DNA from 3 places in the Streptomyces sp. NPDC003038 genome. Region 1 is predicted to be linked to each of the others. Evidence: riboswitches for the same ligand, from Rfam matches in the RefSeq annotation. Region 1 holds a riboswitch; each other region holds the start of a gene.

Region 1 (3,270 bases):
GGGCACCGGGTCGTAGACCGCGGCCGGCTCGCCCGCGAGGATGTTCGCCGCGACCGCCCTCGGCCCCTGGAGCGCGTTGTCCCAGTGGTGGACCAGCAGCCGCGTCCCGTAACGGGCCGAGGGGAAGGAGGAGCAGTCGCCGACCGCGTACACGCCGGGCAGCGAGGTCCGCAGGTACGCGTCGGCGGTGACCGAGCCGTCCGGGCCCAGCTCCACGCCGCTGCCCGCCAGCCACCCGGTGGCCGGACGGGCTCCGATGCCCACGACCACCGCGCCGGCCGCCAGCTCGCGGCCGTCCGCGAGCAGGACCCGGCCCTCCTCGATCGCGGCGACCTTCGCACCGGTGATCAGCCGGGCGCCCGCCCGCGCGTACCAGTGCCCCATCGGCTCCGCGACCTCCGCGGGCAGGGCGCCCGCCAGGACCCGGTCCGCCGCCTCGACCACGGTCACCGCGCAGCCCGCCTCCCGGGCGGCGGTGGCGAACTCCGCGCCGATCCACCCCGCCCCGACGACGACGATCGCGGGCGCCGCCGCCAGGACGGGCCGCAGCCGCGCCGCGTCGTCCAGCGTGCGCAGCAGGTGCACGCCCGGGACGCCCTCGGACCCGGGCAGGGTCAGCGGTCGGGCGCCCGTCGCCAGTACGAGGACCTCGTACGGGACCGGTCCCGCCTCCGTGTCCAGCTCGCGCTCGGCGGCCCGCAGCCCGGTGACCTCGGTCCCGAGCCTGAGCTCGATGCCGAGTTCCTCGAAGTCCACGTCGAAGGCGGAGTCCTCGGCCTTGCCGAGCAGCACCGCCTTGGACAGCGGGGGGCGGTCGTAGGGCTGGTGGGGTTCGGCGCCCAGCAGGGTCACGGGGCCCGCGAAGCCCTGCTCCCGCAGGGCGACCGCGGTCTGCACCCCGGCCATTCCGGCGCCGACGATCACGACGCCGCTCTGAGTCTGTTCCGTCTGCTCGCTCACCCGGCCACCCTAATCATCTGACGGCCCGTCAGGAACAGGTGCCGCCTTACCGGCCGTCGGCGGCGGGGTTAGTCTGGCCACCGTACCTATCGCGGGAGTCCGGGCGCACCGGGCTGAGAGGGAGGCTGGCCGGCCTCCGACCGTACGAACCTGATCCGGGTCATGCCGGCGAAGGGAGGGGCTGGACGCCCATGCACTCATCACGACCGCACTCACCTCCGAGGACAGGCTCCGACGTCCTCGTCATCGGGGGCGGGATCATCGGCCTGGTCACCGCCTGGCGCACGGCCCGGCTCGGGCTGCGCACCGTACTCGCCGACCCCGCGCCCGGCGGCGGCGCCGCCCAGGTCGCGGCCGGCATGCTCGCCCCCGTCACCGAGCTGCACTACGGCGAGGAGGCCCTGCTGGGGCTCGGCCTCGCCTCCGCCGCCCGCTACCCGGAGTTCACCGCCGAGCTGGCCGACGCGACCGGCGGCATGGACATCGGCTACCGCGCTTGCGGCACCCTCGCCGTCGCCCTCGACGCCGACGACCGCCTTCACCTGCGCGAGCTGCACGCCCTGCAGCGCCGCTGCGGCCTGGAGTCGCAGTGGCTCACCGGCCGCGAGTGCCGACGCCTGGAACCGATGCTGGCCCCGGGCGTACGCGGCGGCCTGCGCGTCGACGGCGACCACCAGGTCGACCCGCGCCGGCTCGCGTCCGCGCTGCTGACCGCCTGCGAGGGCGCCGGCGTGGTGATCCACCGGTCGGCCGCGGCGCGACTGCTCGTGACCGCCGACCGGGCCTGCGGAGCGGTGCTCGACGACGGTACGGAGCTGCGCGCGGACCAGGTGGTCCTGGCGGCCGGGTCCCTCAGCGGCCGGCTGGCCGGCGTACCGCCGGAGGTGACGGCTCCGGTACGGCCGGTCAAGGGCCAGGTGCTCCGGCTCGCGGTGCCCGCCGCGTACGCGCCCTTCCTCTCGCGGACCGTACGGGCCGTCGTGCGCGGCAGCCACGTCTACCTCGTCCCCCGCGAGAACGGCGAGCTCGTCATCGGCGCCACCAGCGAGGAGCTCGGCTGGGACACGACGGTCACCGCGGGCGGGGTGTACGAACTCCTGCGCGACGCCCACGAGCTGGTGCCCGGCATCACCGAACTCCCCCTCACCGAGACCCGGGCCGGTCTGCGGCCCGGCTCACCCGACAACGCCCCGCTGATCGGCCCGACCGACCTGCCTGGGCTGCACCTGGCCACCGGCCACTACCGCAACGGGGTACTGCTGACCCCGCTCACCGGCGAGGTGATGGCGCAGCTGCTGACCACCGGCGAACTCCCGGAGATCGCACGCCCCTTCACCCCGCGCCGCTTCCCGACGGCGCCCGCCACCACGCGTCAGGAGTCGTACGCATGACCATCTCCGTCAACGGCGAGCCGCGCGAGGTCGCGGCCGGCACCACGCTCGACACGGTGGTCGCCACCCTGACCGCCGCCCCGTCCGGCGTGGCCGCCGCGCTCAACGAGACCGTGGTCCCGCGCCGGCAGTGGCCGGCCACACCGGTGGGCGACGGCGACCGGGTCGAGATCCTCAGCGCCGTCCAGGGAGGCTGACCATGGCGGACGACCTCTTCACCCTCGCCGGCCGGACCTTCTCCTCCCGCCTGATCATGGGTACGGGCGGGGCCCCGAGCCTGGACGTCCTCGAACGCGCCCTGATCGCCTCCGGCACGGAACTCACGACGGTGGCGATGCGCCGGCTGGACCCCACCGTCCAGGGCTCCGTGCTGTCGGTGCTCTCCAAGCTGGGCATCTCGGTCCTGCCGAACACGGCGGGCTGCTTCACGGCGGGCGAAGCCGTCCTGACCGCCCGGCTGGCCCGGGAGGCGCTGGGCACCGACTGGATCAAGCTGGAGGTCGTCGCGGACGAGCGCACCCTCCTGCCCGACGGCGTGGAGCTGCTGGACGCGGCCGAGATCCTCGTGGACGAGGGCTTCACGGTCCTCCCGTACACGAACGACGATCCCGTGCTCGCGCGGAAGCTGGAGGACGTGGGCTGCGCCGCGATCATGCCGCTGGGCTCCCCCATCGGCTCCGGCATGGGCATCCGCAACCCGCACAACTTCGAGCTGATCACCGAACGGGCGGGGATCCCGGTCATCCTCGACGCGGGCGCCGGAACCGCCTCCGACGCGGCGCTGGCGATGGAACTGGGCTGCGCGGCGGTGATGCTGGCGTCGGCGGTGACGCGGGCGCAGGAGCCGGTACTGATGGCCGCGGCCATGCGGGACGCCGTGTCGGCGGGACGCCTCGCCTTTCGCGCCGGCCGCATCCCC
Region 2 (3,270 bases), on a different contig from region 1:
CGTCGCCGCGGTCCCGCGCGGTCGAGGCGTCGAGCGGTCGACGCGTCAGTCGGCCAGCGGGAGGTACACGCGGTTGCCCGAAGCCGCGAACTCCGCGGACTTCTCCGCCATGCCCGCCTGGATCTCGTCGGCCTTCAGATCCCCGCCGTGCTGACGGCGGATGTCCTGCGAGATCTTCATCGAGCAGAACTTCGGACCGCACATGGAGCAGAAGTGCGCCGTCTTGGCCGGCTCGGCCGGGAGGGTCTCGTCGTGGAACTCACGGGCCGTGACCGGGTCGAGAGCCAGGTTGAACTGGTCCTCCCAACGGAACTCGAACCGCGCGTCCGACAGCGCGTCGTCCCACTCCTGGGCACCGGGGTGCCCCTTGGCCAGGTCTGCGGCGTGCGCGGCGATCTTGTACGTGATGACACCGGTCTTCACGTCGTCACGGTTGGGCAGGCCCAGGTGCTCCTTGGGCGTGACGTAGCAGAGCATCGCGGTGCCCCACCAGGCGATCATCGCGGCGCCGATGCCCGACGTGATGTGGTCGTAGGCGGGCGCGACGTCCGTGGTCAGCGGGCCGAGCGTGTAGAACGGCGCCTCTTCGCAGATCTCCTGCTGAAGGTCGATGTTCTCCTTGATCTTGTGCATCGGGACGTGGCCCGGGCCCTCGATCATCGTCTGGACGTTGTGCCGCTTGGCGATCGTGTTCAGCTCGCCCAGCGTCTTCAGCTCCGCGAACTGCGCCGCGTCGTTGGCGTCCGCGATGGAACCGGGACGCAGGCCGTCACCCAGCGAGTACGTCACGTCGTACGTCGCGAGGATGTCGCAGAGCTCCTCGAAGTTCGTGTAGAGGAAGTTCTCCTTGTGGTGCGCCAGGCACCACGCGGCCATGATCGAGCCGCCACGCGAAACGATGCCGGTCTTGCGGCGGGCGGTCAGCGGCACGTACGGCAGCAGCACGCCGGCGTGGACCGTCATGTAGTCGACGCCCTGCTCCGCCTGCTCGATGACCGTGTCCTTGTAGATCTCCCAGGTCAGGTCCTCGGCACGGCCGTCGACCTTCTCCAATGCCTGGTAGAGCGGCACGGTGCCGATCGGGACGGGGGAGTTGCGCAGCACCCACTCGCGCGTGGTGTGGATGTTGCGACCCGTCGAGAGGTCCATGACCGTGTCGGCGCCCCACTTGGTCGCCCAGGTCATCTTGTCGACTTCCTCCTCGATGGAGGAGGTGACCGCGGAGTTGCCGATATTGGCGTTGACCTTCACCAGGAACCGCTTGCCGATGATCATCGGCTCGATCTCCGGGTGGTTCACGTTCGCCGGCAGCACCGCGCGACCGGCCGCGATCTCTTCGCGGACGACCTCGGGGGAGACGTTCTCGCGGATCGCGACGTACTCCATTTCCGGGGTGATCTCGCCCCGTCGGGCGTACGCGAGCTGCGTGACGGCGACGCCGCCACGGCCCCGGCGGGGCTGCCGCGGGCGGCCCGGGAACACGGCGTCGAGGTTCTTCAGGCCACCCCGAGGCGAGGTGTGCTTGATGCCGTCGTCCTCGGGGCGCACGGGACGGCCCGCGTACTCCTCGGTGTCACCGCGGCCGATGATCCAGTTCTCACGCAGCGGCTGCAGGCCGCGGCGCACGTCGGTCTCGATCTGCGGGTCGGTGTACGGCCCGGACGTGTCGTACAGCGTCACGTCCTTGCCATTGGTGAGGTGGACCTGGCGGACCGGCACCCGGATGTCGGGGCGGGAGCCCGCCACGTACCCCTTGTGCCAGCCCGGCTGGCGCTCGGTCTGGCCGTCGGCGTCCTGGCTGACGGCAGGCGTGCGTGCGTCCTGAATGGTCATGAGACCTGATCTCCCTACGCCGGCATTACCCGGTAACAGGTTCGGCGGTCGACGCAGCCTCTTCCCGTACGCATTTCTGTCGTGCGTACGGTGATCAGCGCCCTCTCAGCCCGGTGCTCCGAGCTCCCGCGTTGTGCAAAGGTGCCCCCACGCTAGCGTCATCTGTGGCGTGCTGAACAGTGGGCCCCCTCATCTCTTGCGATGATCGGCCGGTGACGTCCTCGCCGCAGCCCCCCAACGAGCCCACTGAGCCCACTGGCCACACCGGCCACGAACACTCAGGCCCCGGGCATGCCCCAGGCCATTCCCACAGCCACAGCCACGGCCCGGCGGCCCCCGTCTCCAAGCACCTGCGCAAGGTCATCGCGGCCGTACTGATCCCCTTCGCCACCGCCGTCGTCATCGGCATGGCGGTGCTCTGGCCGGGCGGTACCCCCGACCACGACCGCACGGGCGTGGGCTTCGACCGACAGACCCAGCAGGGCAAGGTCGTCTCGCTCGTGCAGGTCGACTGCAAATCCGTGAACGCCTCGCAGGTACCGCCCACCGGGGACACCACCACCCCCGAGGGCCGCGAGGCCCAGGCCGCGCAGACCGGCGAGTGCAAGAAGGCCACCGTCGCGGTCGGCACCGGACCGGACAAGGGCCGCACCTTCGTCGAGATCGTCCAGCCGGGCGCGCCACGGCAATTGGAGAACGGCCAGGAGGTGGTGGTCGCGTACGCGCCGGACGCGCCCCGTGATCTCCAGTACTCCGTGATCGACGTGAACCGCAAGTTCCCGATGGCCCTGCTGGCCGGCATCTTCGCCGTGGCGGTCGTCCTCGTCGGCCGCATGCGCGGACTGTTCGCACTGATCGCGCTCGTCGTCAGTTTCGGCGTGCTGACGCTCTTCATCCTCCCGGCCATCCTGCAGGGTTCCAACCCGCTGGTCGTCGCGGTCGTCGGGGCCAGCGCCATCATGCTCATCGCGCTGTACATGTGCCACGGCCTGACCGCCCGTACCTCGGTGGCCGTACTCGGCACACTCATCTCACTGCTGCTGATCGGGCTGCTGGGTTCGCTGTTCATCGACTGGGCCTTCCTCAGCGGCAACACCGACGACAACACCGGGCTGATCCACGGGCTCTACCCGGACATCGACATGAGCGGTTTGCTGCTCGCGGGCGTGATCATCGGATCGCTGGGCGTCCTCGACGATGTGACGGTCACCCAGACCTCGGCGGTGTGGGAACTCCACCAGGCGGACCCGTCGATGGGACCTCGGGCCCTGTACCGGGCGGCGATCCGGATCGGCCGGGACCACATCGCGTCAGTGGTCAACACCCTGGTGCTCGCCTACGCGGGCGCCGCGCTGCCCCTGCTGCTGCTGTTCTCGATCGCGAACAGCAGCATGGGTTCGGTGGCCAACAGCGAGCTGGTCGCCGAGGAGATCGTAC
Region 3 (3,270 bases), on a different contig from region 1:
TCCGGTGGTGTGGCTGCTGCTGGCGGCATTCGTCGGCACGGGCTGATACGGCTGGCGTGGGCACGGGCAGATCTGCCCGGGTTATCCTGGAAGGCGCGCCACTCACGAGCGGCGCGCCTTTTCCTGCCCCCCGACCGCGGGGGGCGCCCTGTGAGGTCGCCTGGCTCCGGTCGAGCCATTGCCGTCACTCCGTTGCCGCGGAGGTCGCCCGGGCCTCGTTCCACTGAGGAGTACCCGCTCATGGCCCCCCGTCCCGGAGAACTCACTTTCGTCGCTCCCCGCGGAGCGAAACTGCCGCCCCGGCACCTTGCCGACCTGACCCCCGAGGAGCGCCGCGAGGCGGTCGCCGCGATCGGTGAGAAGCCCTTCCGGGCCAAGCAGCTCTCGCAGCACTACTTCGCCCGGTACGCGCACGACCCGGCCGAGTGGACGGACATCCCGGCGGGCGCTCGCGAGAAGCTCCGGCAGGAGCTCCTGCCGGACCTGATGAACGTCGTCCGGCACATCTCGTGCGACGAGGACACCACCCGCAAGACCCTGTGGAAGCTGCACGACGGCACGCTCGTCGAGTCCGTGCTGATGCGCTACCCCGACCGGGTCACCATGTGCATCTCCTCGCAGGCCGGCTGCGGTATGAACTGCCCGTTCTGCGCCACCGGGCAGGCCGGCCTCGACCGCAACCTCTCCACGGCCGAGATCGTGCACCAGATCGTCGACGGCATGCGCGCCCTGCGCGACGGAGAGGTCCCCGGCGGCCCGGCCCGGCTGTCGAACATCGTCTTCATGGGCATGGGCGAGCCGCTGGCCAACTACAAGCGCGTCGTCGGCGCCATCCGCCGCCTGACCGACCCGGAGCCCGACGGCCTGGGCCTGTCGCAGCGCGGCATCACCGTCTCGACCGTAGGCCTGGTCCCGGCCATGCTGCGCTTCGCCGACGAGGGCTTCAAGTGCCGTCTCGCCGTCTCGCTGCACGCACCGGACGACGAGCTGCGCGACACGCTCGTACCCGTGAACACGCGGTGGAACGTCCGCGAGGTCCTGGACGCGGCCTGGGAGTACGCCGAGAAGTCGGGCCGCCGGATCTCCATCGAGTACGCCCTGATCCGGGACATCAACGACCAGGCCTGGCGTGGTGACCTGCTCGGCAAGCTGCTCAAGGGCAAGCGCGTGCACGTCAACCTGATCCCGCTGAACCCGACGCCGGGCTCCAAGTGGACCGCCTCGCGTCCCGAGGACGAGAAGGCCTTCGTGGAGGCCATCGCCCGGCACGGCGTGCCCGTGACCGTACGGGACACCCGTGGCCAGGAGATCGACGGCGCCTGCGGCCAGCTGGCCGCGTCGGAGCGCTGAGCGGCCTCGGGGCGTGCCTCACTTCCCCGAGGCCGCTTAGGGGCCGACCGGGACCTGGAAGAACCTCCTCGATCGTTCGTATTCGGCCACGGGGTACCCTGTGGCCGAACCAATTTCATATTCCGACAGGGGAGCGCCACAGCGCTGAGAGTGCGGTATCCGTCACCCGCAGACCCTCTGAACCTCGCCCCGGTCATTCGGGGTAGGAAGTTCGGTCACCACTCAAGCTGTTGCGCCCTGCCCGGCGTCCGCTCGGACAGAGCGCCGGGCAGGGCCGCGTCTTCTCCTGGTCATCCCAGGAGGAATTCACCAGTGAGCACCACCAAGAAGATCGCGGGCGCGGCGCTCGCGGCCGCACTGGGTGTCACCACCCTCAGTGCCTGCGGAGGCGACGCCGAGGACAAGCCCGCGGGCGCGAGTGACGCCCCGAAGTCCAAGACCGTCACGCTCGTCTCCCACGACTCCTTCAACGTGACCGACACGGTCCTGAAGGACTTCGAGCAGCAGAGCGGCTACACGGTCAAGGTGCTGAAGTCCGGAGACGCGGGCGCGGCGCTGAACCAGGAGATCCTCACCAAGGGCGCCCCTCGCGGCGACGTCTTCTTCGGCGTCGACAACACGCTCCTCTCGCGCGCACTCGACAACGGCATCTTCACCGCCTACGAGGCCAAGGGCCTGGGCGAGGTGAAGCCGGAGTACCAGCTCGACAAGGAGCACCGGGTCACCCCGGTCGACTCCGGTGACATCTGCGTCAACTACGACAAGCAGTACTTCGCCGACAAGAAGCTCGCCCCGCCGCAGACGCTGGACGACCTGATCAAGCCGGAGTACAAGAACCTGCTGGTCACCGAGAACGCCGCCACATCCTCGCCCGGCCTCGGCTTCCTCCTCGCCTCCGTCGGCAAGTACGGAGAGGAAGGCTGGAAGGACTACTGGAGCAAGCTCAAGGCGAACGGCGTCGAGGTCGTCGACGGCTGGGAGCAGGCCTACAACGAGCGCTTCTCCGGTTCCGCGGGCGGCAAGAAGGCCAAGGGCGACCGGCCCCTGGTCGTCTCCTACGCCTCCAGCCCGCCGGTCGAGGTGCTGTACTCCGAGCCGCAGCCGGCCGAGGCTCCGACGGGCGTCGCCACCGGCACCTGCTTCCGCCAGATCGAGTTCGCGGGTCTGCTGAAGGGGGCGAAGAACGAGGAGGGCGGCAGGGCGCTGCTCGACTTCCTCGTGAGCAAGAAGTTCCAGGAGGACATGCCGCTCCAGATGTTCGTGAACCCGGTCGTGAAGGACGCGAAGCTGCCGGAGCTGTTCACGAAGCACGGTGTGGTGGTCGAGAAGCCGGAGCACGTGGCTCCGCAGACCATCGCCGAGAACCGTGAGCAGTGGGTCAAGGCATGGTCCTCGATCGTCGTGAAGTAGGCGTCACGAACGAGCCGGGTGCGGCGCCGGGTGGCGCCGCACCGGCCCCCGGAGGCCGTCGGGCGACCGCGGTGCGGCTCGCCCTGATGGCCGTGCCCCTCGCCTTCTTCGGGCTGTTCTTCGCCTATCCCGTCGCCGCGATCGTCGGGCGCGGGCTCAGGACCGGCGCCGGCTGGCAGTTCGGCCGGATCGGCGAGGTGCTGACCCGGTCCGACATCGCGGACGTGCTCTGGTTCACCACCTGGCAGGCGCTCGCGTCCACCGCCCTCACGCTGCTGATCGCGCTCCCCGGCGCGTACGTCTTCGCGCGCTTCGAATTCCCCGGCAAGCAGCTGCTGCGGGCGGTGGTCACGGTTCCGTTCGTGCTCCCGACCGTGGTCGTCGGTACGGCCTTCCTCGCCCTCGTCGGGCGGGGCGGGCTGCTGGACGAGGTGTGGGGCGTGCGCCTGGACACCACCGTCTGGGCCATCCTGCTCGCCCACGTCTTCTTCAACTACGCGGTCGTCGTAC

What was found. A riboswitch is a leader RNA that binds a small molecule or an ion and turns the genes downstream of it on or off. The one in region 1 is predicted to bind thiamine pyrophosphate.
Region 2: another riboswitch for thiamine pyrophosphate. It lies ahead of thiC (phosphomethylpyrimidine synthase ThiC); the one in region 1 lies ahead of thiO (glycine oxidase ThiO).
Region 3: another riboswitch for thiamine pyrophosphate. It lies ahead of ABZX75_RS17015 (thiamine ABC transporter substrate-binding protein); the one in region 1 lies ahead of thiO (glycine oxidase ThiO).

The regions. Positions count from the first base shown of each region.
Region 1 is NZ_JBEXNN010000016.1:64,794-68,063, forward strand. Features, by position in the region: gene ABZX75_RS20875 (FAD-dependent oxidoreductase) at 1-960, opposite strand, end outside; TPP riboswitch at 1,042-1,154, shown strand; gene thiO (glycine oxidase ThiO) at 1,152-2,351, shown strand; gene thiS (sulfur carrier protein ThiS) at 2,348-2,548, shown strand; gene ABZX75_RS20890 (thiazole synthase) at 2,551-3,270, shown strand, end outside.
Region 2 is NZ_JBEXNN010000004.1:173,005-176,274, reverse strand. Features, by position in the region: gene thiC (phosphomethylpyrimidine synthase ThiC) at 46-1,833, opposite strand; TPP riboswitch at 1,828-1,973, opposite strand; gene ABZX75_RS07380 (YibE/F family protein) at 2,013-3,270, shown strand, end outside.
Region 3 is NZ_JBEXNN010000012.1:18,720-21,989, forward strand. Features, by position in the region: gene ABZX75_RS17005 (phosphatidate cytidylyltransferase) at 1-46, shown strand, start outside; gene rlmN (23S rRNA (adenine(2503)-C(2))-methyltransferase RlmN) at 241-1,350, shown strand; TPP riboswitch at 1,468-1,577, shown strand; gene ABZX75_RS17015 (thiamine ABC transporter substrate-binding protein) at 1,663-2,760, shown strand; gene ABZX75_RS17020 (iron ABC transporter permease) at 2,847-3,270, shown strand, end outside.